Regions from separate parts of the Ammoniphilus soli genome, predicted to be linked through region 1. Evidence: riboswitches for the same ligand, from Rfam matches in the RefSeq annotation. Region 1 holds a riboswitch; each other region holds the start of a gene.

The links. Region 1 has a riboswitch for cobalamin ahead of cobT (nicotinate-nucleotide--dimethylbenzimidazole phosphoribosyltransferase). Riboswitches for the same ligand answer to the same signal wherever they lie in the genome.
Region 2: it holds a riboswitch for cobalamin, as region 1 does, so the genes downstream of both, ABLT31_RS24780 (hypothetical protein) here and cobT (nicotinate-nucleotide--dimethylbenzimidazole phosphoribosyltransferase) in region 1, are expected to answer to the same signal.
Region 3: it holds a riboswitch for cobalamin, as region 1 does, so the genes downstream of both, ABLT31_RS10410 (energy-coupling factor ABC transporter permease) here and cobT (nicotinate-nucleotide--dimethylbenzimidazole phosphoribosyltransferase) in region 1, are expected to answer to the same signal.

The regions. Positions count from the first base shown of each region.
Region 1 covers NZ_JBEGDL010000001.1:695,849-706,061, reverse strand. Annotated here, with positions in the region: gene ABLT31_RS03940 (methylated-DNA--[protein]-cysteine S-methyltransferase) at 1-500, opposite strand, end outside; gene ABLT31_RS03935 (LysM peptidoglycan-binding domain-containing protein) at 666-950, opposite strand; gene ABLT31_RS03930 (sulfite exporter TauE/SafE family protein) at 1,202-2,077, shown strand; gene trhO (oxygen-dependent tRNA uridine(34) hydroxylase TrhO) at 2,127-3,044, opposite strand; gene cobT (nicotinate-nucleotide--dimethylbenzimidazole phosphoribosyltransferase) at 3,119-4,834, opposite strand; cobalamin riboswitch at 4,926-5,106, opposite strand; gene ABLT31_RS03915 (alkaline phosphatase PhoX) at 5,165-5,908, opposite strand; gene mscL (large conductance mechanosensitive channel protein MscL) at 6,028-6,411, opposite strand; gene ABLT31_RS03905 (ArsR/SmtB family transcription factor) at 6,528-6,899, opposite strand; gene ABLT31_RS03900 (SRPBCC family protein) at 6,900-7,331, opposite strand; gene ABLT31_RS03895 (cation:proton antiporter) at 7,465-8,694, opposite strand; gene ABLT31_RS03890 (hypothetical protein) at 8,744-9,031, opposite strand; gene ABLT31_RS03885 (DHA2 family efflux MFS transporter permease subunit) at 9,231-10,213, opposite strand, start outside.
Region 2 covers NZ_JBEGDL010000016.1:59,276-69,488, forward strand. Annotated here, with positions in the region: gene ABLT31_RS24765 (adenosylcobinamide amidohydrolase) at 1-201, shown strand, start outside; gene cbiB (adenosylcobinamide-phosphate synthase CbiB) at 207-1,169, shown strand; gene ABLT31_RS24775 (histidine phosphatase family protein) at 1,183-1,710, shown strand; cobalamin riboswitch at 1,792-1,990, shown strand; gene ABLT31_RS24780 (hypothetical protein) at 2,106-2,342, shown strand; gene cobJ (precorrin-3B C(17)-methyltransferase) at 2,383-3,969, shown strand; gene ABLT31_RS24790 (sirohydrochlorin chelatase) at 3,987-4,883, shown strand; gene cobK (precorrin-6A reductase) at 4,902-5,702, shown strand; gene ABLT31_RS24800 (precorrin-8X methylmutase) at 5,680-6,330, shown strand; gene ABLT31_RS24805 (cobalt-precorrin-5B (C(1))-methyltransferase) at 6,337-7,434, shown strand; gene cbiE (precorrin-6y C5,15-methyltransferase (decarboxylating) subunit CbiE) at 7,427-8,644, shown strand; gene cobI (precorrin-2 C(20)-methyltransferase) at 8,641-9,351, shown strand; gene cobM (precorrin-4 C(11)-methyltransferase) at 9,351-10,130, shown strand; gene ABLT31_RS24825 (cobalt-precorrin 5A hydrolase) at 10,127-10,213, shown strand, end outside.
Region 3 covers NZ_JBEGDL010000004.1:22,405-32,617, forward strand. Annotated here, with positions in the region: gene ABLT31_RS10405 (energy-coupling factor ABC transporter substrate-binding protein) at 1-262, opposite strand, end outside; gene ABLT31_RS10410 (energy-coupling factor ABC transporter permease) at 263-1,024, opposite strand; cobalamin riboswitch at 1,169-1,371, opposite strand; gene ABLT31_RS10415 (dihydrofolate reductase) at 1,431-1,919, opposite strand; gene ABLT31_RS10420 (thymidylate synthase) at 1,916-2,710, opposite strand; gene ABLT31_RS10425 (YunC family protein) at 3,001-3,303, opposite strand; gene ABLT31_RS10430 (DUF6154 family protein) at 3,375-3,635, opposite strand; gene ABLT31_RS10435 (bifunctional metallophosphatase/5'-nucleotidase) at 3,660-5,090, opposite strand; gene sufB (Fe-S cluster assembly protein SufB) at 5,241-6,638, opposite strand; gene sufU (Fe-S cluster assembly sulfur transfer protein SufU) at 6,683-7,114, opposite strand; gene ABLT31_RS10450 (cysteine desulfurase) at 7,098-8,324, opposite strand; gene sufD (Fe-S cluster assembly protein SufD) at 8,321-9,631, opposite strand; gene sufC (Fe-S cluster assembly ATPase SufC) at 9,645-10,213, opposite strand, start outside.

The DNA.
Region 1 (10,213 bases):
TGAAGAAGTTGCGTCTTCATTTCCAAACCGCCGCGATAGCCTGTCAGCGAACCGTTCTTACCAATCACACGATGGCAAGGGACGGTAATTAACACTGGATTGGCACCAATCGCTGCCCCAACTGCACGAACGGAACCCGGCTTTTGAATAAGATTCGCAACATCCGAATAGGACCGCGTTCGTCCGTATGGAATCTCGCACAGCGCATTCCACACGGCAAGCTGGAAAGGGGTCCCGCTTAAATCAACCGGTATGGTAAATGCCCTGCGCTCACCTCGCAAATACTCGATAACCTCCGCCGCATACGGCTTAAGCTTTTCATCATCGTGAATCAAGACACTTCCAGGAATACATTTTTCCGCCCAATCGGATAATTCTTTAAGCGGCTTATTGGGCGATCCCACATAACACAGCCCCTTGGATGTTGCAGCCATGTAAAGGCTCCACTCTCCATAGGCGAGCAATGTCCAATATATAGACAAATTTACGCTGCCTTCCAATTGTGAAACACCTCCTCAGCAGATATCTAAAGGTAGTTCACCTCACTCCCAGTATACTCCTAACGAAGGGATTATGTATGCATCTGAAAATGGACCAAGAAGAAAAGCTGTCTAAAAAGGTGTTGTTTCACTGGCCATTCTAGACAGCCTTAGAGGAAAATAGCATCACTGTTCCAATCTGCGCACTCTTTGTTCTAGTCTATCCAACCTTCGTTCAAGCCGGTCCAATCTCCGTTCGATGTTCGAAGCAGGAGGCTGAGGAGTAGGGGGGGTTGGAAATGGCGGGGTTGGCGGAACGGGGGACGGTCCGACCGGGATGAATAATCTTTGGCCGACATAAACGTAATACGGCGCTGCTAAGTTATTTGCTCTGATAATAGCATCTATGCTCACATTAAAACGTGTTGCGATGCCATATAAGGTATCGCCGGGCTGTACGATATAATTCATATATTACCTCCCATCATGGTCTCACGATAACCTATGCGATAAATGACTACAAAGACAGCCTAAATTATGCTTATGGAGCAAGTAACCCTTGAGGCTGTTTTCCTTCCAAGCACCACAATTTTCTGGGAAAATAGGCTATCAATGCCTAGCCCACCTACATAAATTGCTAAAAAAACTTATTCTTTACAGGATAATACCTATATCATATAATTCCTATTACAATACTATGAATTGAGCGGAGGAGAACGGATTTGAGAAAGCTAATTATCTTTACAATTGTTGGTTTTATGGCACAACTGGTGGATGGTTCGTTAGGCATGGGCTTTGGTGCAACGTCTGCATCCTTGTTGCTAATGTTTGGGATCGCTCCTGCTGTAGCCTCTGCTTCCATTCATATGGCTGAAATCGCTACTACGGCGGCATCTGGTGCATCCCATTTATGGTTCCGGAATGTAGACAAAACGATTTTATGGAGACTAACCATTCCCGGTTCCATCAGTGCGTTTATCGGGGCCGCATTTCTTAGCAGTTTACCAGGAAATCTAATCAAACCTTTTATATCGGTTTTTTTGATCCTGCTAGGCTTCTACATTTTAATTCGCTTTTTATTCTTGAACCGTTCTTCAACCGAAAAACAGCCATCCCCCATGACAAAAGCCTTTCTGACCCCATTGGGGTTAGCCGGTGGATTTTTCGATGCGGTAGGCGGCGGTGGCTGGGGACCTATCACGACGCCTATGCTGATCGCAAGAAAGGGAATTTCCCCCAGAAAGGTGATTGGTACTGTGGCTACAAGTGAATTTGCGATTGCCCTGTCTGCAACGTTAGGTTTCGTCCTGTTCCTAGGTTTGGAGCAATTCCAATGGCAATTGGTTATCGCCTTCATGATTGGAGGAATCCTGGCCGCACCTATTGCAGCTTGGCTCGTAAAAAAGTTGCCTACTTATCTTTTAGGTGTTTTAGTCGGGGGATTGATTATACTAACCAATGCTGCCACCATTATCAAATCGCTGGCATTGCCCGTTTCATGGGCAACTGTGGCTTATGCCCTGATTATTGTTTTGTGGGCTGCCGCCATACTATATCAGCTTAGAAATAGGAATCGCTTTGTTACAGTTGAGCAGTAATTCACTTTTTCTCTAAATATAAAAAGGAACCAGGCAGCTGGTTCCTTTTTTAGCCTACAACCTCATCCATATCCTGTTGTAACTGGTGTTGCTTTTCGCACTCTGGTGAACAGAAGCCTCTATGCACCTCTTCACAATGGGCATGAGCAATCGTTTTTTTGTTGCAAGAAGGGTAGGCGCAATTAATGTAGCGATCTTCCGGTTCCCCGCAATAATGGCACTTTCCAATCACCTTATCTTCATCCGTCCGATTGACGGGAACGGAAATGCGCTCATCGAACACGTAGAGCTTTCCATCCCATAGTCTCCCTTGAACTTCAGGGTCTTTTCCGTATGTAACGATCCCCCCATGCAACTGGGCTACGTCCTCAAATCCCTCTTCCATCATCCACCCGGTTAATTTTTCACAGCGAACCCCACCGGTACAGTAGGTGATGATTTTTTTGTCCTTATATTGGCCTAAATTTTCGCGAATCCACTCAGGAAATTCCCGGAACGATTTCACATCTGGCCGGATAGCACCGCGAAAATGCCCAATATCGTATTCATAATCATTTCGGCCGTCGATAACAATTACATCTTCATCTTTCAGGGCCTCATAAAATTCTTTCGCGTTTAAATACGTTCCTGTCTTTTCAAAGGGAGCAGGAGCGTCTTCTACCCGGAACGTAACTAACTCCGCTTTATACCGAACATGCATTTTTTGAAAGGCGTGTTCGTCTGCTTCATCGATTTTAAACCACAAATCAGCAAAGCGCGGATCGGCGTGCATATGATCCATGTATTCTTGAGTTTGCTCAACCGTTCCGGAGACCGTTCCATTAATCCCTTCAGGAGCAACCAGGATGCGACCTTTTAAGCCCAATTGCTTGCAGTATTCCAAGTGTTCCTGCGTAAATTCTTCGGGGTTCTCAATTGGAACAAATTTATAGTAAAGCAATATGCGATACGGTTTTTGCGTTTCCATCTTAATTCCTCCTGTTAATATACATAACCTATCTTTCCCTAAGATGGGGAAACATAGTATTAAAGTTAAAATCCTTAAGCGGATCCCACTCTGTTTGATACCCCAGCTGAATCGAATGTTGCCATTTCGGTCATGATTGCATGAACAGTATCAATGATGGGAAACATCAAGGCAGCTCCCGTTCCTTCACCTAATCGCATGTTCATCTGAAGCATGGGAACCAACCCTAGCTCCTCCATTGCGATGCGATGACCCGGCTCTTCCGACTGATGGGAGGCAATCAAATATTCCCGTACAAGTGGCTGAAGGCGGACAGCACACAGCGCAGCGACAGTAGAAATAAAACCATCAAGAACAACAGGTACCCGTTTCACTGCGGCTCCCATGACTAGCCCCGCAAGTGCAGCTATTTCCAATCCTCCCACCTTTTGAAGAACATCAAGCGGATCATTTGGATCAGGTTGATGTAACTGAAGAGCTTGCTCAACCACGTCTATTTTCCTTGAAAGAGACGAAGACGCAATTCCTGTCCCGCAGCCTACAACCTGCTCTGCCGGCTTGCCTGTCAAAGCAGATAACACAGCCGAGCTGGTTGTCGTATTTCCAATACCTACTTCTCCCGTAGCCAACAGCTTCGCTCCCTCATAAACCTGTTCAAAAGCCACTTGGATCCCGGCTTCCATGGCTTGAATGACATGTTCCTTGCTCATAGCTGGAGCCTTCAGCATGTTCGCTGTACCAAAGGCTACCTTGCGATGGATCAAACCGTCAACACCGGTCAAATCCCCATCTACGCCCACATCCACGCAGACGACTTTTCCTCCTGCATTTCTTGCCATCACATTGATAGCGGCGCCGCCACGCAGAAAATTATGGACCATCTGTACGGTGACTTCTTTAGGGTAAGCTGATACGCCAGCTTCAGCAACTCCATGGTCAGCAGCCATTACCACCACTCTTTTATCAGGGAAACCAGGCTGCATGGTACCCGTTATGCCAGCCAATTGCTTAGCCAGTTTTTCGAGTGCCCCTAAACTTCCCGGCGGTTTGGTCAGCTGATCTAAATGTACTTGTGCCTTTTCCATTGCGTATTCATTTAAAGGTTTGATTTTTTTTACCGTTTTTTCCAATAGCGTTGAGTTTTCCTGAAAAGCTGATCCCCAGGTGTCAAAAAAGACAAGATCATTTATGGACCTTCTTTTTTCCCAGTTCTCCGTCTCTAAAATGGGAGCCGTCGGATAGTTATCGGTGTATCCAATGGAAAGAAGAGCAATTGGTTCAATGTGCGGCGGTATGCCCAGGATGTCCCTCACATCATTTTTTTTGTAAAAGCTGACCCAACCCATGGCCAAACCTTCTGCATAACAAGCTAACCACATATTCTGGATGGCACAGGCCGCGGAAAGAATATCAGTTTCCGGAATGGAATTTCTCCCCAACACGTGAGATCCTCCTCTTGTCGGATCACAAGTTACGCAGATTGTAAGAGGTGCCTCCCTAATTCCTTCTATTTTTAGATTAAGGAATTGATCAGCCCGTTCTCCTTCATAATGGATCGCTAATGCCCTTCTTTCTTTATCCGCTGCCCACGCAAGCCTTTCTTTTATTTTCTCATCGTTAATTAGAATAAAATTCCATGGCTGCATAAATCCAACTGAGGGGGCATGGTGGCCAGCAAGTAGAATTTTTTCCAAGCTTTCCTCCGGTATCGGTTTCGAATTAAACTGTCGAACATCCCTTCGCTCAGATATCGCCTTAAAAACGCCCTCTTTTTGCAGTTCATTTAACAAAACACACCTTCTCCTTCCCAGTGATTCTAATTTTAAATTCAACACAAAAAATCCCAGCCTTAATAAGACTGAGATGGTGTCGTTTCTCAAAGTTAGGATACTAAATTTGGCAGGTCTTCTGACTCAAGTTCATTGTGAATATACGCCTTCCCAGCTTTAAACCAGTGGCATTATGTATATTCACTCCCTTATACAGCGATGGACACATCGTGTGGTTTTGCTTCCCTATTCTCCACGAAATCTAACGTGGCACCAAATTTGCTTTTTCATTTTAATTTATATTAATATCTTTTTTTATAGAAATCAATACCAAAAACACACCTCGTATTATTAAACCGTCACGCCATGACGATGTAAGGCGGCCGCTTCCAATACAGAAATACCTTGTTTTTCTGCAAATGCCGCTAGCTTGTCCGAAATGACCGGAGCAAAGTGGGCAGGAGGAGCAGCATGGCTCATCGCACGCTGACGCGCAGCATTGATAAATAAGGTGTTGCCATCTGGAGAAAAGGCAGGTCCAGCAAATTCTGAGCCGTTCAGCTTATTTTCTGCAAATGTATAAACATTGCCTTCAGGGGTAAGCCCAATAATCCGGTCTGAACCGCCTCCATCTTCGGCAATCCACAGGTCTCCCCAAGGCGTGATAGTGATGTTATCCGGCATCTCAAGATCGTTGCTATCGGAAGATTCATAGAAAAGCTCCAATGTGTTCGTTGCAGGGAAATAACGATAAACCCGGCCTAATCTTTTATCTCCAGCACTCGTATCGTCAAACCAAAGAGCGCCCGCCGCAAACCAAGATCCTTCTAATCGGCTGAACTGAATGCAACCGAGATCTCTTGCATCTTCTTTTGCGCGCTCAGGCTTTACTTGCTTCCAAACGATCCCGAAAGTTTGTCCGGTCTTGAATGTGCTCGCAGCCGAATTCGGAAGCACCTCAATCGCAGCCGCTTCTAGTATTCCACCTTCCTGCAAGGAACCTAGCTTTTGGCTGCGATTATGAGGTGTAAAACGATAGAGAAAGCTAGGATTGCTATCCTCTGTTAAATACCAAATGCCCGTGGCAGGATCCATGCTGCAGGATTAATAATTATAAAAACTAGTTCTAAAGTATAGTTCTGCGAGAAAAATATAAAAAAAAAGACCCGATATTCACCATAATTAGATGAAGGTCGGGTAATTTCAAATTTGCCTTATAGGTCTCTCCGCTGTTTTAAGAGATCTCGAATTTCCGTCAGCAATACTTCTTCTTTGGATGGGGCAGGCGGTGCAGCAGGTTTCGCTTCTTCTTTCCGCTTGAACCGGTTCAATCCTTTAATGAAGAGGAAGATGGAGAAGGCCACAATTAAAAAGTCAACGACAGTCTGCAGGAAAGCCCCATATTTTAATACGGCATTGCCAAACTGAAATTCCAATCCGGATAGGTTCAGTCCTCCTAGAAGAAGACCTAAAAGCGGCATCAGCAAATCATTGACCAATGAGGTGACTATTTTTCCAAAGGCGGCCCCAATAATAACCCCGATCGCAAGATCAAGTACATTACCTTTCAGCGCAAATGTCTTAAATTCTTGCCACATATTTATTGTCCCCCTTTGTTATTTTTTGACTAGCTAATCCTACCACATTGTGTTTATTCTATCAAAGAAAAGCGCCACAAATATGACGTGGCGCTCTGTGAATCTACTGTTTTGTCTTATTTGGAGTCTTGCTGATTATCTGGCCGAACCACTTTCAATTCCTTTTCCCCATGTTTTTCTACCACATGCTGGAGCATAGATAGTTTGTTAGTCCAAAACTTTTCATAGAAAGAAAGCCATTGTTTCAGTTCTGTTAAGGGTTCTGGCTGCAGCCGGTACAGCTTGGTCCTGCCTACCTTTCGGCCGCGGACTAATTTTGCTTCTGATAGAACATGCAGATGTTTGGCAATGGCTGTTCGGCTCATAGTAAAGTGGGACGTGATTTCCGAAATAGGCAGTTCTTTATCGGCGAGCAAACGCAGAACCTCTCGCCGTGTAGGGTCCGCAATAGCTTGAAAAATATCAGGCTTTTGTGCTGTAGAGGTCACCTAGTTTTCGACACCCTTGCGAAGATTCTCCATAATTCCTGCCCAGCCCTGTGCCATTCGGTCGCGAATGACGGAATTCTTCTCGTTGGCTTTTGAAACGAGCTGATCCTCCTGCTTCCATCCGCCATGGATCAGCGTAAACTCAGTTTTATTATCCAGCTCTTTTAAGAGAAACGAAACTACCCAGCCCTCGGTATCCCATGTAAAGGATAGTCGGTTAGGCGCGTCGATTTCTATGACCTTGCAAGGAGACGGACCAAAAGGCGATTGCAGATGAAATTCATATCCTAATTCCAACTGAAAATCATTAGGCATGAACCAAGAGGCTATCCCCTCGGACGTGGAGACGGTCTCCCATACCTTTTGAATCGGAGCTTCAATTACAACAGTTTGTTTAATGTCTGGCAGGGTATTGGAATGATTGTTTTCCATATATCTATCTCCTTTGGCAAAATAAAACCTTTTGGTTTCGTTTTTGATTATATAAAACCTTTGTGTTTCATGTCAAATAGTCAAAGAACATAAAAAGGCTGCTATATAGCAGCCGAATTCAATCAAGTTAGATTTAGGCATTTACCACGAAGGGTTTGACCTCTTCTTCTTTTTTCCTTTTCATGGTCAACTTGATTAGCGGAGGAGTGACAAGGGTTGTCGCAATCACCACAATCACTGCAGCGCCGAACAAGTCATTGCTAATAAGTCCTCGATCGATACCGATCAAGGCAACAATGAGCCCCACTTCTCCCCGAGCAATCATCCCTGTCCCAATTCCGAGTGCACTCTTCGTATCAAACTTGGCCAATTTTGCACCAATCCCGCATCCGATAATTTTGGTAATTATCGCAATAAAGGCAAGCACAAGGCTAAACCAGATGATTTCCGTATTCATTTCTTTAAAGTTAGCAACCAACCCGATATTCACAAAAAAGAGAGGTACGAAAAACGGAAAACTAAACGATTCTACCTTATGAGTCATTTCGTCTCGATGCGGTGTCAAGCTGAGCATTAATCCGCACACGTATGCTCCAACAATCCCAGCTACCCCAAACAGTTCAGCCATATAAGCAAACAGGAGGGCGGAGATCACGCTGACCGCAAGCAAGGTTTGGGAAACTTGAAATTGATTGAACCACGTAATGAATTTAGGAAGAATAAAGTAACCGAGCGCAACAGCGATGACAAAAAACATAATAATTTTAACCAGTAGGAAGATCAATGAACCGAGGCCGCTTCCACCCGCGGCTCCCCCGGCAAAGATTCCCAATACGGCAGATAGAATAATGATGCCTAACACATCATCCAATACTGCAGCCCCAAGAATCGTTACCCCTTCCTTAGACTTAAGCTTGCCTAGCTCTCTTAAGGTTTGTACGGAAATACTTACGCTTGTTGCTACAAGTAGCACACCTATAAAAATGGCTGTGTGAATTTCATACCCAAAGAAATAGGCGACTCCCATTCCGCCAAAGAAGGGAATGATCACTCCTCCAACAGCAACTAATGTAGACGCAAAAGCCGACTTTTTAAATTCTTTTAGATCGGTCTCAAGTCCAGCCAAAAACATTAGTAGAATAACTCCCACCTCAGCAAGTTCCTTAATGAGTTCATTGGGATGAAGGATATTGAGCAAGGATGGTCCCAAGATAATACCGACCAATAACTTTCCAAACACTGAAGGCTGTCCTATTTTTACACTTAATTGTCCCATTAATTTGACGGCAAATACAATCAATGCCAATTCAAACAAAAAATAAAACTTGTCTGCCTTTTCAATTGAAGACGTTATCAATTCCATCCATTCCATTGTTTCTGCTAAGGGCTGTCCCTTAGCTCACCTCCCTATTTCAATAGTTTGCCTCTTCCGCATCCGGCGATAAATCAGCCTCTTTTAATTCCTTTAACAGCCTGGAAATCTTTTCTATCGAACAGCCATCAGGATTATAAAAGCTAACCACCAGCTCTAAGGTCGTGCCGAAAGTAGGCAGGTGCTCTCTGATTTCTACACTTGTGTTGCCAAATTTTTTACGGAAGACGTGCTTCGTCTGTTCCTCCCATCCCATCCTTCGTAAAACGTTCTCATATTCTTCAAAATCCTCTTCTTCAATGTGTAGGATCATACTAGTGATCTTCATTTCCTTCCCTCGTTTCTATGTAAATCTTAATTATAATTATACTATATTTTTATAATCTACTTCACCTATATATATTATTATATTTTCAGAAAAAAAGCTTTTATATTTGTATATTTTAATAGAAATCGGGAGAAAAAAATAGCCGCTTTCTCCCTCATTCGAGAGAGAAAAAACGGCTAAAGCATTATCAATAGATAAATTAATGAGCAGACATCTGCTTATTGCCCCATTCTGCCTCAGGTGGAACCGCGCGCTTCAGAAAAAATGAAGCAATCCAAGCCATGGCAACCAACCCAAAGGCTAGGAGAAAGGCACTTTTCATACCTGCAGTCATTGCTAGAATCGGAAGTTCCGACTCATTAACTGTATTCCCCGCCTTTTCTATAAACCGCTTAGAGCCGTTCGTCATGACGGTCACGAGAAGAGCAGTGCCGACAGCGCCCGAAACCTGCTGGAGCGTGCTGATGATCGCCGTACCGTGCGGATATAAAGGGCGAGGCAATTCGTTTAAGGCATTGGTCATTACCGGCATCATAAGCATGGAAATCCCCAGCATCATGAACGTATTCAATATTAGAATCGTAGTATATGCCGTGGATACGGTAATAAAGGCAAACTGCCACAATACGAGAGCCATCAGCCCTAATCCTACAACCGCAAGCCATTTTGCCCCGAATTTATCGAATAGTCGGCCTGTGATGGGAGACATGATCCCCATCACAATTCCTCCAGGCAGCATGATCAGCCCTGCCTCTAATGGACTGTACTTCAATCCGTTCTGCAGGAAAATGGGCAGCAGCATCATGGAGGAAAACATGGCCATCATGACGACCATCATAATGAGTGTCGACATCCTGAAGATGTTATATTTAAATGTTCGGAGATCCAGCAATGGCTGTGCTAATACCAGCTGCCTCCATGTAAACAATGCTATAGAAACAATCCCGGCCGCAATGGGAATGAGGACGGCATTGCTCGACCAGCCTCCATGCCCTTCACCTGCGCTGCTAAAGCCGTACACAAGCCCTCCAAAGCCAATAGTGGAAAGCAGCAAGGACAAAAGATCAATTTTAGGATGGGTCGTCTCGGTTACGTTTTTAAGCTTCACATACGCAAACATAATGACAAGAAATGCGATGGGCAAAACACTGTAAAACAAAACTCGCCAACTGAAATGCTCCA
Region 2 (10,213 bases), on a different contig from region 1:
CTTCAGGACCTTCAGATCTGCGATGCGGAGGGAAGGATTGCGACCGGAACGACAAGCGATGCGATCGTTTTAGCGGCAAGCCAGCAAGGAAAAGCGGAGCATGAGCATCAATTTGCCGGAACAGCAACGACGGTGGGGAATGCCATTGGGAGACTGGTGTACCAATCGGTTTATGAAGCCGTTGCGACGCAAGGGAGATAAACAGGATGATTCAAGCCATGACTTTATTTTGCGCGTATCTCTTGGATCGCTTGATTGGAGATCCTCGGTTCCTGCCTCATCCTGTAGTAGGAATGGGGCGGTTGATCACCAGGCTGGAAATAGGGATCAGAGCTATTGGTTTAAAGGAAAAGCAACTGAAATGGGCGGGACTGTTATTTCCCCTGGTTCTCGTAGGAGGAAGCTTTCTTCTCGTATGGCTGTTCCTGATAGGGTTGAGCGCCATCCATCCCTGGCTGGCATGGGGAGTGGAGGTTTGGCTGATCTCGACTACGATTGCTACGAAGGGCTTGGCCGATGCAGGCATGGAGATTTTTCGGCATTTGAAGAGCGGTCAACTGGCGGAAGCCAGAAAAGCCCTTTCCATGGTCGTCGGGAGGGACACGGAGAACTTGGATGAGCCGGAAATTTCAAGAGGTGCGGTCGAAACGGTGGCCGAGAATATTGTGGACGCGATTCTTTCTCCCTTGTTTTATGCAGCCATCGGCGGTGCACCCTTAGCCATGGCTTACCGGGCAGCGAATACCTTGGATTCAATGGTTGGGTATAAGGATGAGCGATACATGAATTTAGGCTGGGCTTCAGCCCGCTTTGACGATTGGGCCAACTATATTCCGGCGCGGCTGGCTGCGGCTGTTCTCGTGGTCGCTTGCTGGATAAAAGGTCATAACGGCACGGCAAGCTGGCAGATCGTCCGGCGTGACGCAAGGCTTCATCCGAGCCCCAACAGCGGGTTCACCGAGGCTGGGATGGCTGGCGCACTAGGGATACAATTGGGGGGCTTGAATTATTATCAGGGAGTTCCGTCCCATCGGGCAAGGCTCGGCGATCCCCTGCGGCCGATCCGGGCTCAGGATATAAGAGAAACCGTACAGGTGATGAAGCTTGTATCCCTCCTGTTTCTCGCCCTGGTTATGATAGGCAGAATGGGATTCGAGAAATTCTGGTAAAGGAAAGAAGCAAATGAAACTCACCCTCTTAAGGCATGGACAGACAGACTGGAATGTACAGCGGCGAATGCAAGGGAGAAAAGATGTTCCGCTTAATTCGACGGGAATTAAGCAAATCCTGGAGATTGGTGAATTTTTTTCAACCCAACTAAACTATCGTTTTGATCGGATGATTGCAAGCCCTCTGCTTCGGACCCAGCAAACCGCGGCGCTTTGCAGCGAGATTCTGCGGCTTCCGGCCGAACTGCGCGACGAGTTTCAGGAGCGCTCCTTCGGGGATCTCGAAGGCCAGACCATCGATGAAATCCGCCAATGCTACCAGATCGAAGATGTGGAGGAAATGGCGGAAGGATGCTACGGGGTAGAGAGCCTGGATTCTTTCCGGGAACGGCTGCAGCAGGGCTTGCGCTATCTGGAGGCAGCCTATCCCAGCGACCGGATTTTGCTCATCACCCATGGCAGTGTAATCAAAGCCATCGCAGGGTTTTACGGGATAGAGACCTGCATTCTGAAAAATGGAACATATATCGAATTGAAATAAGGTGTTGAATGCCAACTGGCTTTTCTGTATGATTTAGGCATATTAAGAACTTTTGACCATATCTATAAGTTGTACAATTGAATAGCGAATGAAGAGATAGGTGCTGAATCTAGGTTCAGCTTAATAGGGAAGCTCGGTGTACAATCCGACACGGTCCCGCCACTGTGATGGACGCTAATGGAAAATTAGCGGCTTTCAGCAACAGCCACTGGAATCATAACTGGGAAGGCGCTGGAAGGAAGTCCTAAGTCAGGAGACCTGCCTATTTCTTTAACACGGTCAACCTACGAGGAATAGGAGAGTGTTAGGATGCAGTCTGCCATTTTGTCTTCTTGATGAAATGATTTTAGTAGCTATTAAAGCATCTCTAACCATTCATGGTTGGAGGTGCTTTTTTGGTTTTGCAGCTTTTTGTTGCAGGAGGTCTCGTTAGCTTTCGAAATAACAGGAGATTTTCCAGCTATTTAAGTGTTTGGCTAGAAAAAGGGCCAAATAATCGGACATATTTCCTGTTAAGCCAGGCAAAACTATCAAATTTTGCGCATTTCAAAGAAATAGCCGGGCTTTTTCCTGCTATTTTCATCGAAAGAACCCTCAAATTTCAGATAGCCGGATTTTCTCCTGTTATTTGATTGACCAACCGTATGGAAAATAAGAAAGGGTGGTACAGCCATGAAAGGGAAGCTGCTAGTCATTGGCTTTGGTCCCGGAAGCTTTGAGCATATAACCAAGAGGGCGCGGGAGGCGCTCCAGGAAAGCGATGTGATCATCGGCTACTCCACCTATGTGGAGCTGATTCAAGGACTGCTTACGGATCAAGAGGTAGTGAGCACGGGGATGACGGAAGAAGTCAGCCGTGCCCGGGAAGCGGTTCGCCAAGCCGAGACGGGAAAGAAGGTAGCGGTCATATCCAGCGGCGATGCGGGCGTCTATGGCATGGCCGGATTAATCTATGAAGTTTTAGTAGAGCAGGGCTGGAAGAAGGAGTCAGGGGTAGAAGTGGAGATTGTCCCCGGCATATCTGCCATCAATTCCTGCGCGGCGCTGTTAGGGGCTCCTATTATGCATGATGCCTGCACCATCAGCCTAAGCGATCACCTGACTCCCTGGGATCTGATCGCGAGACGGATTGAAGCGGCAGGCCAGGCAGACTTCGTGATTGCCTTATACAATCCGAGAAGCGGCAGAAGAACGAGGCAGATCGTGGAAGCGCAGAAGATTCTATTAAAATACCGATCCCCGGACACTCCGGTTGGCCTTGTCAAAAGCGCCTATCGGGATCGCCAGCATGTTATCGTCACCACGCTTGAAAGGATGCTGGACCATGACATCGGGATGCTGACGACGGTAGTGATCGGCAATACATCGACATTCCTTTATGACGGGTTGATGATTACCCCCCGCGGCTACCAGCGCAAATATACGCTCACGGCTGATGAACAGCCCTTAAAGCCGCATCAGCGCCTAAAAGCAGAGAACGAGCCCTGGGCCTTGGAACAGGAGACCTTCGAAACGCCAAAAACTCCTTTAGAGTGGGCGACTGAGGCGCTCTCCCTCATCAATCCGCCAACAGGACAGGCAAATCACCAAGCGGAACCGATATTGCAGCAAGAATCCATTTTTGAATTCGCCGTCAGCCCGGGCGTTGCCAACAAGAAATTCACGCCCCGGCAGATGATTGCCCTTGCGGAGGTTGCAGGGGAAAAGGGGAGCATTGAGTATACTCCGCATCACCAAATCATTTTGCGGATTCCCGCTGCACAGCCCGAGGAGGTTACGGAACGTTTAAGGACAGAAGGATTTATCCTAGCGCCCATCGGGGACGTGATTCAGGTAAAAGCCTGCGATTTCTGCGATGGGGAAAAGAATGAGCCGATCCCCTATGCGGAGCAGCTTCAGCAATCTTTAGGCGGAATGGAAGTGCCCAAAGAGCTCAAGATCGGGTTCAACGGTTGCGGAATGGCTTGCTATGGGGCGGTTCAGGAAGATATCGGCATCGTATTCCGGAAAGGAAAGTTTGACTTATTCCTGGGAGCGAAAACCGTAGGAAGAAACGCCCATTCCGGCATACCGGTCGCGGAAGGCATTGAGCCGGCAGAGATTGTTCCGCTAGTGGAAGAGATCGTGGCCCAGTTTAAACAAAATGGCTATCCGAACGAGCGGTTCCATAAGTTTTTTAAGCGAGTAGGAGAAGTCAAGGGATTTAGGTATCAGGAAATGCCGGCCGTCAGTATTGAACCTGCTGCTTGCGGCGATTAAACATGGGGGTGTAAGGAATGAAGGCCATTTTATTTGTCGGACACGGGAGCAAGGATGCGCAGGGAAATGAGGAAGTCAGGAAGTTTGTGGAAGGGGTTCTGCCAGAGCTGGAAGTACCGATCGCAGAAACGTGTTTCCTGGAGTTTGAGCAGCCGACTGTCATGCAGGGGTTGGAAGCCTGCGTCAAGCGAGGGGCCAGCGAGGTGGCAGTGATCCCGATGATGCTTTTTGCCGCTGGACATGCCAAGATCCATATTCCGGCAGCCATCGATGAAATCAAGGAACGTTTCCCTGGAGTGAAATTTACGTATGGGCGCCCGATCGGCATTCATGAAGAGGTGTTGAGCATCTTAGCCTCCCGGATGAAGGAGTGCGGATTCGATCCGCTGCAGGAAGATCCAGATATTGCGGTTCTGCTTGTCGGCAGGGGAAGCAGTGATCCCGATGCGAACAGCGACCTTTTCAAGATGGCTCGCCTGTTCTGGGAAAGAGGCAAAGCCAACTGGGTAGAACCGGCCTTTATGGGGGTAACTGCGCCTTTAGTGGATGAAGGGGTGGAACGATGCATCCGCTTGGGGGCAAAGCACGTCATTGTCTTGCCCTACTTCCTGTTTACCGGGGTATTGATCAAGCGCATGGAAGCGATGGTACAGCAGTACAGAGACCAATACCCAGATACCCGATTTACGCTTGCTCCCTATTTCGGATTCCATCCTCAGTTGAAAGAGGTCTTTAAGGATCGGGCGATTGAAGCGCTGGGCGGAGAAGTGAAAATGAACTGCGATACGTGTCAGTACCGAATCGCAGCGATGGAACATATCGATCACCATCATCATCACGACCATGATCATGGGCACCACCATCATCACCACGATCACGATCATCATCACCATGACACGGTACCAGTGAAGTAAGGGAAAGGAGGGAATAACGTGATTCTAGTATTGGCCGGAACAAGCGATGCCAGGGAATTGGCCCTAAAAATCAAGGCGGAAGGATTCCCGCTAATGGCGACAGTTGTCACCGAAAATGCGGCAAAAGCAATGGAAGAGGCGCAAATCCCAGTCCGTGTAGGAAGGTTAACAGATTCCGAGATCACCGAGCTCATCCAGAAGCAAGGATTTCAAGCTGTCGTCGATGCAAGTCATCCTTACGCAGAGGAGGCTTCTAAAAATGCCATGGCTGGGGCTCAAACTGTCGGAGTGCCGTATATCCGCTATGAAAGGGAAAATTTGGCCTACCCGAAGCATGAGCTGGTCACGGTCGTCGAGGATTATGTCCAAGCGGCAGAGCTTGCGGCAAAAAAGGGCGGCAACATCATGCTGACCACAGGCAGCAAGACCTTAAAAACATTTGCTGATCGCCTCTTAGGTTTACCGGGAACCAATCTAATTGCCCGGATGCTTCCGCGAAAAGACAATATGGAAAAATGCGAGGAGCTGGGCGTTGAGCAAAAAAATATTATCGCCATGCAAGGGCCTTTTACGAAGGACTTGAATAAAGCGCTGTACAGCCAATATCAGGTGACGCTCATGATAACCAAAGAAAGCGGAAAAGTGGGAGCAGTGGACGAAAAGGTGGAAGCGGCATTGGAAATGGAAATTGAGACGATCATTATCGCTCGTCCCCAAATTCAATACGGTACCAAGTTTTCCGACTTTGACGGTGTATTGTCGCAACTCAACCAAACCTTGAAAGGAGATCAGGCACATGGAATTTCATACGGAGTTTAAACCCCTAACGGTACAGCCCCAGGAAATTGAAGAAAAAAGCTTTCAGATCATTACGGAGGAATTGGGCGAGCATCCCTTTACCGAAGAGCAATATCCAGTGGTCCAGCGCGTTATTCATGCTTCTGCGGATTTCGACCTGGGACGAAGCCTCGTGTTTCATCCGCGAGCAGTTCAAGCCGGAATAGAAGCGATCCGCAGTGGCAAAATCGTTGTGGCTGACGTGCAAATGGTCCAAGTGGGAATCAGCAAGGGGCGGATCGAAAAATACGGCGGGGAAGTAAAGGTGTTCATTTCCGATCGGGATGTGATGGAGGAAGCGAAACGATTGAATACAACGCGCGCCATCATCTCAATCCGCAAAGCCATTAAAGAGGCAGAAGGCGGGATCTTTGCGATCGGAAACGCACCGACGGCTTTGCTGGAACTCATCCGCCTGGTCAAGGAAGGAGAGGCCAAGCCGGGACTGGTCATCGGCATGCCCGTCGGTTTCGTATCGGCAGCGGAGTCGAAGGAGGAATTGGCTAAGCTGGACATTCCCTTTATCACGAATATGGGCCGAAAGGGAGGAAGTCCTGTAACGGTTGCAGCTCTCAATGCCATATCATTAATGGCTGAACGGTTGGGGTAGAGGAGTATGGAGGAAAAAGAGCCGAAATCCCTGCGGCATGGTTATACGACGGGTGCTTGCGCGACAGCCGCGGCAAAAGCGGCACTTATAGCTCTCATCCGACAGGAAACCCCGTGCGAGACCACGATTTCCCTGCCGGTGGGACAGGAGGTCACATTTACCATCGAGAGAAGTGAATATAGCGCGGAAACGGCGATGGCCGGGGTAATTAAAGACGCAGGAGATGATCCCGATGCGACGCATGGGGCGCTCATCCTCGCTGAGGTTTGCTGGAACAAGGAGATGGGCGTAGAGCTTGACGGGGGAATCGGGGTAGGCCGGGTGACGAAGCCTGGATTGCCTGTTGCAGTCGGAGAAGCGGCGATCAATCCGGTACCCCGCATGATGATTCGGGAGACGCTTCAAGGGGTTTTGGAGGATTATGATTTAACTCGTCGGGGGGTAAAGGTGGTCATTTCTGTTCCCGACGGAGAAGAAATCGCAAAGAAGACGTTAAATGGACGCCTCGGCATTATCGGGGGAATCTCGATCCTCGGAACCCGCGGCATTGTCGTTCCCTTTTCGACCTCCGCCTATAAGGCGAGCATTGTCCAGGCGATTAACGTCGCGGTACAAAACGGCTGTGAGCATTTGGTGCTCTCGACCGGAGGCCGAAGCGAAAAATACGCCATGGAACTTTACCCAGGGCTCGCGGAGGAGGCCTTTATCGAAATGGGGGACTTTGTCGGCTTTTCCTTGCAGCAATGCAAACGGAAAAACGCAAAAAAGGTCACGCTGGTGGGGATGATGGGCAAGTTTTCGAAGGTGGCCCAAGGGGTGATGATGGTCCATTCCAAGAGCGCTCCCGTGGATTTCGGCTTTTTAGCCCAAGTGGCTCGAGAGTCTGGCGTTCCGGATGAGCTTGTTGCCGAAATCGCGGGTGCCAATACCGCTTCACAGGTAGGGGACCTGATGCGAGAAAGTGGTTACGAATCTTTTTTTCACACCCTCAGCGAATACTGCTGCCGTTCCGGATTGCAAGAAGTAAGGGGCGGAATGGAAATGGAAACCGTACTGACGACCTTGAAAGGTGAGCTGCTAGGAAGGATGAGTCTACATGGATAATCGAATGAAAGTCATTGGAATCGGCGATAACGGCAAGGAAAGTCTTCTCCCTATCTATTTGAACTGGATTAAGGAAAGTGAAATTCTGGTTGGCGGGGAGCGGCAGCTGGATTTTTTTCCGGAATATACAGGGGAGAAGATCGTCATTAAGGGGGGCCTAACGGCCTTAGCGGATCGACTCCAATCGGAAACCAGGCGAACCGTGGTCCTCGCCTCCGGAGACCCTTTATTTTATGGGATCGGAGGATATTTGTCCAAAAAATGCAACGCAGATATCTTTCCGAATGCCAGCTCCATCCAGCTCGCCTTTTCAAGAATAGGTGAGTCCTGGCAGGATGCTTACGTGACCAGCGTGCACGGAAGAAGCATCAAAGGGCTGGCCCAGCGCATAGATGGGAAAGCCAAAGTGGCTCTGTTAACGGATCAGGAAAATAGTCCCCCGGAGATTGCTAAATATCTGATTTCTTTTGGGATGGTAGAATATCAAGCATTTGTCGGTGAAAATCTGGGCGGTCAGCAGGAAAAAGCAGGCTGGTATTCCCTTGAGGAAATGTTGGATCGGTCGTTTTCCGAACTAAATGTCGTAATTCTCATCAAGAAGGGAAAATCACCCGCTTGGTCCCTCGGGATACCGGATGGAGAGTTTGCCCAACGAAAGCCTGATAAGGGATTGATTACGAAAAAAGAAGTGCGCGTGTTGAGTTTAGCCCAGCTGAACCTTCATTCCGCCAGCGTGGTTTGGGATATTGGGACATGCACGGGTTCCGTAGCGATTGAAGCGGCAAAGATCGCCAGAGAAGGCGCTGTATTTGCCATTGAGAAGAATGAAGGAGATCTGGAAAATTGCCGCCAAAATATGAGCAAGTTCCGGGCGGATCTCACGGTAATCCATGGCAAAGCACCAGAGGGGCTGGATCAGTTTCCCGATCCCGATGCCGTTTTTCTCGGGGGAACCGGTGGGGAAATGGAAGAGCTCTTGCATATTTGCTGCACGCGTTTGAAGCCGAACGGAAGAATCGTGCTGAACGCAGCAACGATCGAAAATCTTTATGATGCGATGCAAGCTTTTGGGCGAGAAGGGATGGATACGGATGTCATTCTGGCACAAGTATCCCGAAGCAAGCCGATCTTGAACATGACCCGCTTTGAAGGTCTCAATCCGATTTACATCATCACGGCTCAGCGCAAAAAAGGAGGACTCATCGAATGAGTAGAATAGGCACGCTATATGGTTTAGGTGTAGGGCCAGGGGATCCGGAATTAATCACGGTAAAGGCTTTTCGACTTTTAAAGGAGTCGCCGGTTATCGCTTACCCGAAGAAGCGAATGGGGAGCAAAAGCTATGCTCATCGCATCATGGAAATGTATGTAAACCCCAATGAAAAAGAGATGCTGGGTCTCGTCTTTCCGATGACGAAAGATAAGGAGATTTTGGAACGGGAATGGACAAACACGGTCCACCTGGTGTGGGAGCATTTGCGCCAAGGGAAAGATGTGGCCTTTGTCACCGAAGGGGATCCCATGTTTTATAGCACCTTTATCCATATGATGAGGCTCATGAACGAACTTTATCCGGAAGTGGAAGTCAAATCGGTGCCGGGCATCTCTTCTTTTCTCGGTGCAGCCTCGCAGTTAGGCCTACCGCTTGCAGACGGGGATGAGCAAATTGGGATCATTCCAGCCACAGAAGATATGGAGGCCATGCGAAAAGCGCTTCTTGACCACGATTGCGTCATCTTCATCAAAGTGGCGAAGGTGCTGGACAGCATTCTCATGGTCTTGCGTGATTTGAACTTAACGGATAAAGCTTCGGTCGTGACAAAGGTGACCTCTTCCGAAGAAATGATATGGAGAGATGTCCGGGAGCTAGAGCGGGCGGAGCTGGAATACCTAACTTTAATGGTGGTGAGAAAATGATGAAATTATATATTGTTGGGGCTGGCCCAGGGGATCCGGATCTGATTACGGTCAAAGGCTTGAAGCTGCTGCAGCAGGCAGACGTAGTGATGTACACCGATTCCTTAGTCAATGAAGAGCTGGTAGCTAAGGCAAAAGACGGAGCGGAGATTCTGAAAAGCTCAGGGATGGCCCTAGAGGAAATGGTTGAAACCATCGTCGACCGCCTTAAACAAGGCAAAACCGTCGTTCGTCTGCACACGGGAGACCCTGCGGTATACGGAGCCACGATGGAGCAGGTCGCTTTGCTTAAAAAGCATGGCGTGGGCTATGAGATTGTACCGGGAGTAAGCTCGGTGTTTGCGTCCGCCGCGGCTGTGGGGGCGGAACTGACGATTCCGGATTTGACCCAGACGCTTATCCTTACCCGAGCCGAAGGAAGAACGCCGGTACCGGATAGGGAAAAGCTGCAGGATTTGGCTTCCCATCATTGCACGCTGGCGCTTTTCTTAAGTGCCACCTTGACCAAGAAGGTAGTGAAGGAATTGGTTGCAGCAGGATGGAGCGAGGATACGCCAGTAGCTGTCGTCCAGCGGGCCACCTGGCCGGATCAGGTGATCGTGAGAACGACTCTTCGGAATTTGGATGAAGACATGCGAGCCAACGGAATTCGCTCGCATGCGATGATCTTAGCCGGCTGGGCGCTGGATCCCGATATCCATGAGAAAGACGAATACCGTTCCAAGCTGTATGATAAAGAATTTACCCATGGATTCCGCAAAGGTGTGAAGAACGCATGATTTCATTAAAAGAAGGCGAAATCCCATCCATCCGCCAGCAAGGGGACTATGCGATCATTGCCATTACCAAGCATGGAGTGGAA
Region 3 (10,213 bases), on a different contig from region 1:
TTTTTCGGGCACGCCCATAGCCTACGACATAGCCAATCACGAGGGCCCCCATCGCCGCTTGAAGGGAAAATAACAGGCTCTCGGTTTCCCCGCCCGGCGGCTCCCATATCGCATCGAACCACGGCTTATAGTCAGGCGCGATCTCCCCGATCGCTTCCTCGGCTTGCCCATCGGCCCCTCCGAATTCAGAATCCTTTTGCATTAATAAGGGAATAACGGCAATCATAACAGCAAGGAAAAGCAGCAGAATATTTTTTTTCAATTAGCGCACCTCCTTTACGGGAATTTTTAGCCATTTTAATTCGCTCATATTATATTTGCTAATCAAGTTCATCACGATGACGGTCAATAACCCCTCACTTATGGCAATCGGAATTTGCGTTAGGGCAAAGATGCTGGAAAACTTGGCAAACGAAGCCATTGCTCCTCCTACCTCAGCCGGAAAAGCAAGCGCCAGTTGAAGGGAGGTAACCAAATACGTGCCCAGATCGCCCAGCATGGCTGCTAAAAAAACAGCGACGGAAAAGGATACCTTCAGCCGGAGGCTAAGCACATAAACGCCATAGGCAACAAAGGGCCCGACGACGGCCATGGAGAAAGCATTGGCTCCTAGTGTAGTAAGTCCTCCATGGGCGAGCAGCAAGGCTTGAAACAAAAGAACAATCGTACCAAGAACACCCATGGCTGTTGGCCCGAACAAAATGCTTCCAAGACCTACCCCTGTTGGGTGGGAGCTGCTTCCTGTAACCGATGGGATTTTTAAAGCCGATAATACGAAAGCAAAAGCACCAGATAAGCCGAGCATGGTTTTCAGCTCAGGATGTTCTTTAATTTTGCTGCGAATAGAACGGAACCCCACGATCAGAAAAGGTATGGTCAGCAGCCACCAGAAAATCACCCAGCCTAGGGGCAAAAAACCCTCCATAATATGCATTGCATAGGCTGGTTCAGAGGAGTTGGCCCAGAAATAAACGGTTAGGGCCGCAATCAGCAAAATTGGTAATGACACTAATGGTTTTTTCATTTTTCCCCTCCATAGTAAACATAAAAAAGCACCCAACCTTCGAGGGTTGAGTGCTGAGAAATTGCATTCACGGAACTGAAAAATTACACGTACTTGCACACGTGACGTTCCTTTTTGCAAACACCTCCCTATTTCCCGTAGGTTTTGTTCCAATTGGACTAGGCAGGTCTCCTGACTCATCATCACCGCTTCCTGCACCTTCCCGTCCCAGCTTTCAGACAGTGGCCATTTGCAGGTTGCTCCGATTTACAGTGGCGGGAACCGTGCCGGGATTTCACCAGCTTCCCTATTAAGCAATACGTGACACAGCGTGAACCACGTAATACACCTATCCATAAATTTTAGGATATTCATTTGTTAGTTCTAACTATATTTCAGAATGGCAAAGATGTCCATATAAAACTTTTCAGACGGCAGACTTTCGATCATAAACTAGGAAGGTATGAGGATAAGTATTCTTCTCGTCAGTTTCTCCATCCGTTCTCGAACACTCTACCCAATCTTCGAGGTGAAGCTCGGGGAGAAAGGTATCTCCCTCAAATTCTTCATCAATGAGAGTAAGGTAAAGCCTGTCCACAACAGGCAAGAATTCTTTAATGATCTCTGCGCCGCCGATCACAAAAAGCTCTTCCCCTTTAAATGCAGCCAGGGCCTCCTCAATAGAATGAAGAACCATACAGCCCTCAGGCTGATAATCTTTTTGACGAGTTAGGATGACATTTTTCCTTCCTGGAAGCGGCCTCCCCATCGATTCAAACGTCTTCCTTCCCATGAGTACCGTATGCCCCATCGTCGTGCGCTTAAAATAGGCCAAATCGGCTGGCAGGTGCCATGGCATCTTATTATCCTTTCCGATCACCCGATTCCTGGACATAGCGACTATCACTGAAATCATACGGAAACCTCTCCTTTAATGTGCGGATGAGGATCATAGTTTTGAAGCTCAAAATCTTCATATTTAAAGTTAAAGATGTTCTTGACTTCCGGATTAAGAACCATCACCGGTAAGGATCTTGGTTCTCTGGTCAATTGCAGCTTGACTTGCTCGAGATGATTCGCATAGATGTGAACATCCCCAAAGGTATGAACAAAATCTCCTGGCTCAAGGTCACACACCTGCGCGATCATCATCGTTAGCAGAGCGTAGGATGCGATGTTAAAGGGAACGCCTAGGAAGACGTCCGCTGATCTTTGGTATAGCTGACAAGAAAGTTTTCCTTCGGCAACATAAAATTGGAATAATGCATGGCAGGGAGCTAGCGCCATTTTAGGAATATCGGCTACATTCCACGCACTGACGATAAGTCTCCGGGAATCAGGATTAGTTTTGATGTCTTTAATTACTTGTTCGATCTGATCGATAGTTGAACCATCTTCACAAGCCCACGATCTCCACTGCTTCCCGTAAATCGGGCCTAGCTCTCCGTCTTCCTTTGCCCATTCCCTCCAGATTCTGACGCCTACCTCTTCCAGTTCATTATTATTGGTAGACCCTTTTAAGAACCATAAAAGTTCATGAATAATCGATTTGAGATGAAGCTTTTTCGTGGTTATAAGCGGGAATCCTTCTTTTAAGTTAAACCGCATTTGATATCCAAATGTACTGATGGTACCGGTGCCTGTCCGGTCATCTTTTCTGACTCCGTTGTCTAGAATATGTTTGCATAAGTCAAGATATTGTTTCATAGGGCGTTGATCACCTCATCAATCACTTAATATGGCAATTCGATATCGTAGTAGCGGTATTATGAAAATTTACTTTTCATCGATCATTAATTGTCTGTACCATGACCGCTTATCTTGCAATAAAGCAGCCATTTTCTTTCCAATCTTAAACGAATATAGGCTATGTTTCAACACTTTACCTCTATAGGTATGTTTCGAAATGTCCAATACTCACATTTCATGCACAAAAGGAGGGTTCCAAAAAAAGAGAAGGAGCCCCATGATATCCCATGGGCCACCCCCTCTTCGCTTTATACCATCTTCAATATCGCATCCCTACCACTCATGCCGGCCTTGATGCCATGGGCCTCCGCCGTTTTGGTAACGGACTCGAGCGGGGCCTCCAGCAGCTGCTCTATCGTTCTCACACCCAATGCTCGGCCGGCAATGATATTGCGATCGCTTAATCTTTCATTAAGCAAAGCCACATCCAACGCACCGCACATGATATACCCTTTATCGGTTGTCACGACAAGCAAGGTCGTCTTCGGCAATTGGACTGAAATGGCTACCACCTGATGTCCTTCAAGGGTAATAGGCTTCACATCAACCACAATTCTGTCCTCCCCTATAGAACATATTTCTAACGTATCATATGTGTTCAAGGGAGGATGTGTGAGGGCGCTTAGTGAAAACTATCCCTTGTCGGGTCCGTATCCAAAGTGGCCGTTCCCACTCCTTCTGTAGCCATCTTTTGCCTCATCAGTTCAATGAGGAACATGCTTAACATATGAAAGACTTCTTCTTCGTTCATCTCTGAGATCAGCTTCAGCATATCCTCACGATCCTGTTCTTGCAGCACTCCCAGGACAATGGCGATGGCATCCTCTTCATCTCCTGTCAGATGATCCCGGTAAAGGTTATAAAGGTCATCGATAAATTTCATTGCGTCACCTCCAAGTAGATTATGTTAGACGTGAATCCATCTTGCTTTGCTGCTCCGTTCCAAGGCGTCTCTGCTTTTTAGCTCTTTGGCTAAGACATCACGAATGAATTCGGGAAGAAATAAATCAACTTTCTCCGCTTCCTTAAAAAGGGGAAAAATCCAGCCAAACGTAAACATATCAATCGTTCCTAAAGAATACGTTTTCTCTTCTTCCAAGGGCTTCTCCTGGATAAGAATGCACTGTATCCTTTTTCCTTCGGCTTGATTCATATCATAATGGAGGGTCATTCCATCCACGCACATCCATCCCAGGACTTTCCCCCGGAAGCCCAGTCCCCTTACTTGTCGGTGAATGCTTTGTTCCGTCAATGCTTCTTCCAATATGCTCCGAATAAATTTTCCTTTAATGATAAGCTTGCAGGGATTAATCGGATGCGGGCAGAGGGTCAGCAGGTCTTTTCGCGTAACTGAACCCTTTGAGAGAGAAAATAGCAGCTGTCCCGCATTCACCATAGCAATTTCGGATCCTACCCAATCCCGTATTCCTTCTGCCAATAAATTGCCTAGCGGAGACTCTTCTTCCCAGCTGATGTGAAAATCGTGGTCAAGCGTAACGATATCAGGGGACAATACTTGATTAGCCGAAACCTCTTGCTGCCGGATGAGTTCTGCCATGTCCTCAGCCTTGGGAAAAGAGGAGACGGGGTGGCATATTCCCGTTATACTTATAATCCCTTTTGTATGCTTGTCAAATTCAACCGTAGTTTGTCCCAGATACTGACCGAACTTCCCAGCTTGAATGATAAAGGTATCCCCTACCACCACTCCGGTTTCCAGCAATTCATGAGTATGCGCCCCTATGATAATATCAATCCCATTTACTTCCTGGGCAAGCCTTTGATCATTGCGAAATCCCGTGTGGGAAAGCAAGACTACAAGATCTGCTTGTTCTCTTACCTCACTAACGATCCTTTGAACAGTCGAAATGGGATCCAATACCTTCCAACCCAATAAATCATATACCGGGAATGCAACAGTCACGCTGATCCAGCAAACGCGCAAGGCTCCTATTTGTTGAATCACATACGGCTTCATAAACGGGGGGATTGCATTTGTTTCAATATCCAGCACATTGGCACATAGTACCTGGAAATTAGCCTTCTCATATAAAGATAAAAGCTTTTGCTTAGGGAAAGTCAGGCCTTCATTGTTTCCAATGGAAGCGTATTGATAACCTGTGGCATTCATGACTTTGACGTTAGCCTGTCCCCATGTACCTTCGGTAATGGGGCTCATGCGATCCGCATGGTCACCCAGATCAACCGCAATGACGGACTCTCCACGATCTTGGAGTTCCTTCTTTAGCTTTCGGATTCCTCCAGTTATGTATGGTATTTGCTGAAAGTGACTATGAATGTCGTTCGTATGCAAAATATGGAGCTTTTCAGATGACAACATCCTCCCCCCTTTTCTGCCGTCCAAACTCCAATACAATTTATATACCTAATATTCATAATACTAGATCTTTATGTATTTATAAACCTTGTCTTTTATGTTCTAGCTATTATAGGAAAAAATCCCGGAGCGCTCCGGGATTTTCGGTATTTATCCAATTGACCCTTCCATCTCGAACTTAATCAATCGGTTCATCTCTACGGCATACTCCATCGGAAGCTCTTTAGTGAAAGGCTCGATAAAGCCCATGACGATCATTTGCGTAGCTTCATCCTCGGAGAGTCCGCGACTCATGAGATAGAACAATTGATCTTCGCTTACCTTAGAGACGGTTGCCTCATGCTCAAGGGTAACTTGATCATTTAAAACTTCGTTGTAAGGGATCGTATCTGAAGTTGAGATATCATCCAGGATGATGGTATCGCACTTGATATTGGACTTGGATCCAGCAGAATTGCGCCCAAATCGGGACAATCCCATGTAGGTTACTTTTCCTCCATGCTTGCTAAGACTCTTAGAAACAATGGTCGAAGAACAGTCCGGAGCCAAGTGGGTCATTTTTGCCCCTGCGTGTTGATGCTGCCCTTTTCCTGCAACAGCAATGGAGATCACAACTCCCTTCGCGCGAGGGCCGACCATCACCACCGCCGGATACTTCATCGTAAGCTTGCTGCCGATATTCCCATCGATCCACTCCATCGTCGCGTCCTCATGCGCGATGGCACGCTTGGTCACAAGGTTATAAACGTTTGCCGACCAGTTTTGGATCGTGGTGTAACGACATCGAGCACCTTTTTTGACTAGAATTTCCACGACAGCGCTATGAAGCGAATCTGTAGAATAGATCGGAGCCGTACAGCCTTCTACATAATGTACAAAGCTATCCTCATCCGCAATAATCAATGTCCGTTCGAACTGTCCCATGTTTTCCGAATTGATTCGGAAGTAGGCTTGCAAAGGCTGTTCGCACTTCACACCCGGAGGTACATAGATGAAGCTTCCGCCTGACCAAACCGCACTGTTCAGGGCAGCAAACTTGTTATCCGCAGATGGGATCACGGTACCGAAGTATTGCTTGACGATCTCTGGATGCTCACGAACCGCGGAATCCATGTCGGTAAATAGAATACCTAATTCCGTCAAGTCCTCTTGCATGCTGTGGTAAACCACCTCAGATTCATATTGGGCAGATACCCCTGCCAGAAACTTTTGCTCGGCTTCTGGAATTCCTAATTTATCAAACGTCGCCTTAATCTCAGCAGGGACCTCTTCCCACGTTTTCCCTTGCTTTTCAGATGGCTTAACATAATATGTGATCGATTCAAAATCCAAATCCTTTAGCTCTCCGCCCCATTCCGGCATAGGCATGCTGTAAAACAAGTCAAGCGCCTTTAACCGGAATTCAAGCATCCACTCCGGCTCATCCTTGATCCGGGAGATTTCCTCAACAATTTCCTTCGTTAGGCCTTTTTTGGTACGGAAAACAGAGACATCCTTGTCAACAAAGCCATATTGATATTCCGACAACTCAGGTGCCTTTTTAGCCATAATTCTCCCTCCTTTATTAGCCCCTCCTAAAAGCAGGCTGATCGCTATTCTTGGCTCGTGCCCTGCTGAAGAGCTTTCCAAGCTAGTGTAGCGCATTTAATGCGTGCAGGGAATTTTGCCACTCCCTGCAATGCTTCAATATCTCCTAAGTCCAGGTCATCCTCTTCGATGTCCTCTCCCTTCATGATGCGGGAGAAGATATCGGCAAGCTTAAGAGCTTCCTCCACGGTCGCTCCTTTGATCGCTTGCGTCATCATGGAAGCCGAAGACATCGAGATGGAACATCCTTCACCTGAAAATTTGACGTCCTGTATGATCCCGTCTTCGACTTTCATCTGAAGCTGGATGCGATCCCCACAGGTCGGGTTATTCAAGTTAACGGTAACTGAACCATCATCGTCAAGCTGTCCGCGGTTGCGCGGATTTTGGTAATGATCCATGATCACGCGGCGGTATAAATCATCCAAGGAAGACATTTCCGAAATACTCCTTTGTCTTTTTTAAGCCTTTCACCAGCGCGTCAATATCTTCTTCCGAATTGTATATATAGAAGCTTGCACGTGCCGTTGCCGTTACGTTAAGCCATCTCATCAACGGTTGGGCGCAATGGTGGCCGGCCCGGACAGCAATTCCTTCAGCGTCCAATACCGTTGCCACATCATGCGGGTGGACATCATCAAGATTGAACGTAACCAGACCGCTCCGCTCTTCTGGTCCAAAAATGGTCAATCCGTCTACCTGGCGAAGCTGCTCCATAGCGTATCCAACCAACTGTTTCTCATGGCGCTCAATATTATCCATGCCGATTTGCTGCAGAAAATCAATCGCTGCACCTAATCCAATGGCCCCTGCAATGATTGGCGTTCCCCCTTCAAACTTCCAGGGGAGTTCTTTCCACGTGGAATCATAAAGCTCCACAAAATCAATCATTTCTCCGCCAAATTCATAGGGAGTCATTTTCTCGAGCAGGGCCCGCTTTCCGTATAAAGCGCCAATCCCAGTAGGGCCAGCCATCTTATGTCCGGATAGGGCAAGAAAATCACAGTCAAGATCCTGCACATCGATCTTCAGGTGGGGCGCCCCTTGAGCTGCATCCACACAAATCAAAGCTCCATTGCGATGGGCAATTTCAGCGATTTCCTTGATCGGATGAATGGTCCCCATGACGTTCGAGACGAAGGCAATCGATACGAGCTTAGTTTTCTCTGTGATCGCAGCTTCCACATCTTCCAGCTTCACGGTACCATCTGGCTGTAAAGGAATATATTTCAGCGTTGCGCCTGTGCGCTTCGCTGCTTGCTGCCATGGAATCAAGTTGCTGTGATGCTCCATTAAGGTAGTGACGATTTCATCGCCCTCCTTTAGGAATTCGCGGGCATAACAATTCGCAACGATATTGAGCGAAGTCGTCGTACCGCGTGTAAATATGATCTCCGCTGATTCTTTGGCATTAATGAATTTTTTTACTTTCTCCCTCGCGCCTTCGTAAGCGTCAGTCGCCCACGTTCCCAATGTATGAACGCCGCGGTGCACATTAGAATTATATCTGCGATAATAATCCTCAATCGCTTCAATGACAGGGATCGGCTTTTGAGAGGTAGCCGCACTATCCAAATAAACCAACGGATGTCCATTGACTTCTTGATTTAGAATAGGAAACTGGGACTTTATCTCTTTTATATTCATTGTGATACTTTCCTCTCGATAGTCCTCTCCAGAAGAGCCTTCACACCCGGTTGCTTAATCTCATCGACCACAGGCGCTACAAAGCCATCAATGATCAAGCGCTGAGCTTCCTTCTTGCTGATCCCGCGGGACATGAGATAGAAGATTTGCATTGGATTGATCTGTCCAGCGCTGGCCGCGTGACCCGCCTTTACATCATCTTCATCGATGAGAAGAATGGGATTGGCATCCCCACGGGCCTTAGGGCTAAGCATGAGGACATTTTCAGCTTGCTCCCCATTGGATTTGGTTGCCCCTTTCTCAATGAAGGTAACGCCGTTCAAGATGGCTGTTGCCTCGTCCTTAAGTACCCCTTTTACCAAAACTTGGCTGTCGGAATGCTTGCCGGTATGAACGACCTTAGAGACCACACTCTCCCTTTGAGTTCCTGAACCGATCGTAACAAGCTTGGAATCTGATGTTGATCCATTCCCTAAAAGATGAGTTGAATTCTCCGTCACGGTATTGCTATCGTTCATTTCTCCTAAAACCCACTCCATGCGGCCATCGTTTTCTACGGTAGCATGGCGATGGATATAATCCGTTACGGATTGTTCAAACGTGCGAACGGATGTATACTTCACCTTTGCTCCAGGACCGACGTGTACTTCCGCCACTCCATTGTGGATTCCTTCCGTTTCACCCAAATTCAGGTACGTATCTGTATAGGAAACGGAACTGTGAGTTTCAGCCACAATCAGCACATGAGGGAATAATCCTGCATCTTTCCCCGTAGCATAGAATACAGCCTGGATTGGAATATTAACCTCCACATTCTTCGGTACGTAAAGGAACACCCCGCCACTCCAAGCCGCAGCATGCAACGCTGATAGCTTATGGGAATTCACCTTGCTATCCTTTTGCATGAAGTGCTTTTGAATCATTTCTCCATGCGTAGCCAGTGCAGATTGCAAGTCTCCAAACACGACTCCTTGGCTTCTTAGCGCTTCTGGAATATAAGTATAAATCACAGAGGCATCGCGCTGAACCAGTATGGCCTTCTGCTCTCCCTCTCCTTGGGCAATCAGAGCCTGGATTTCTTCAGGCAAAGCATTGGTTTCCGCAACAGGTGCATGTGTTGCGAAAGGAACAAATCCATCTACATTCCAATTATCTAATTTAATCTTTTCCAACTTCGGAAGTTGCAACTGAGAGTATTGGTCAAACCCTTGCAAACGAAGGCTGGTCATCCATTCCGGCTCACCGGATTGCTTCGAATATTGGGTAATGGCTTCACGGTCGAATTTCAATTTTGTTTCCACGCTCATGTCAGCACCCCCTCTACGCTTCAGCGCCAACGGTTTCGTCTACGATTCCCAGCTCTTCCTTAATCCAGTCATAACCCTCAGCCTCTAGACGCTCCGCTAGTTCCGGACCGCCAGATTTTACGATTCGACCCTGCATCATAACATGAACAAAATCCGGCTTAATATAGTTCAATAGGCGCTGATAGTGAGTAATCACAAGAACGCCAAGCTCAGGGCTTAACATCTCATTTACCCCTTTGGCTACGAACTTTAACGCATCGATATCCAAACCGGAATCAATTTCGTCAAGTATCGCAATCTGCGGATTCAGCATCATCATCTGCAGAATTTCATTGCGTTTCTTTTCCCCGCCGGAGAATCCTTCGTTTAGGTAGCGATGGCTGAACGCTTCATCCATTTCTAATGTCTTCATCTTCTTTTCCATCTCGCGGATGAATTTCATTAGAGAAATTTCATTTCCTTCTTCACGGCGGGCGTTAATCGCACTGCGGAGGAAATCGGCATTCGTGACACCGCTGATTTCGCTCGGATATTGCATAGCCAAGAAAAGTCCTTTGCGTGCACGCTCATCCACTTCCATTT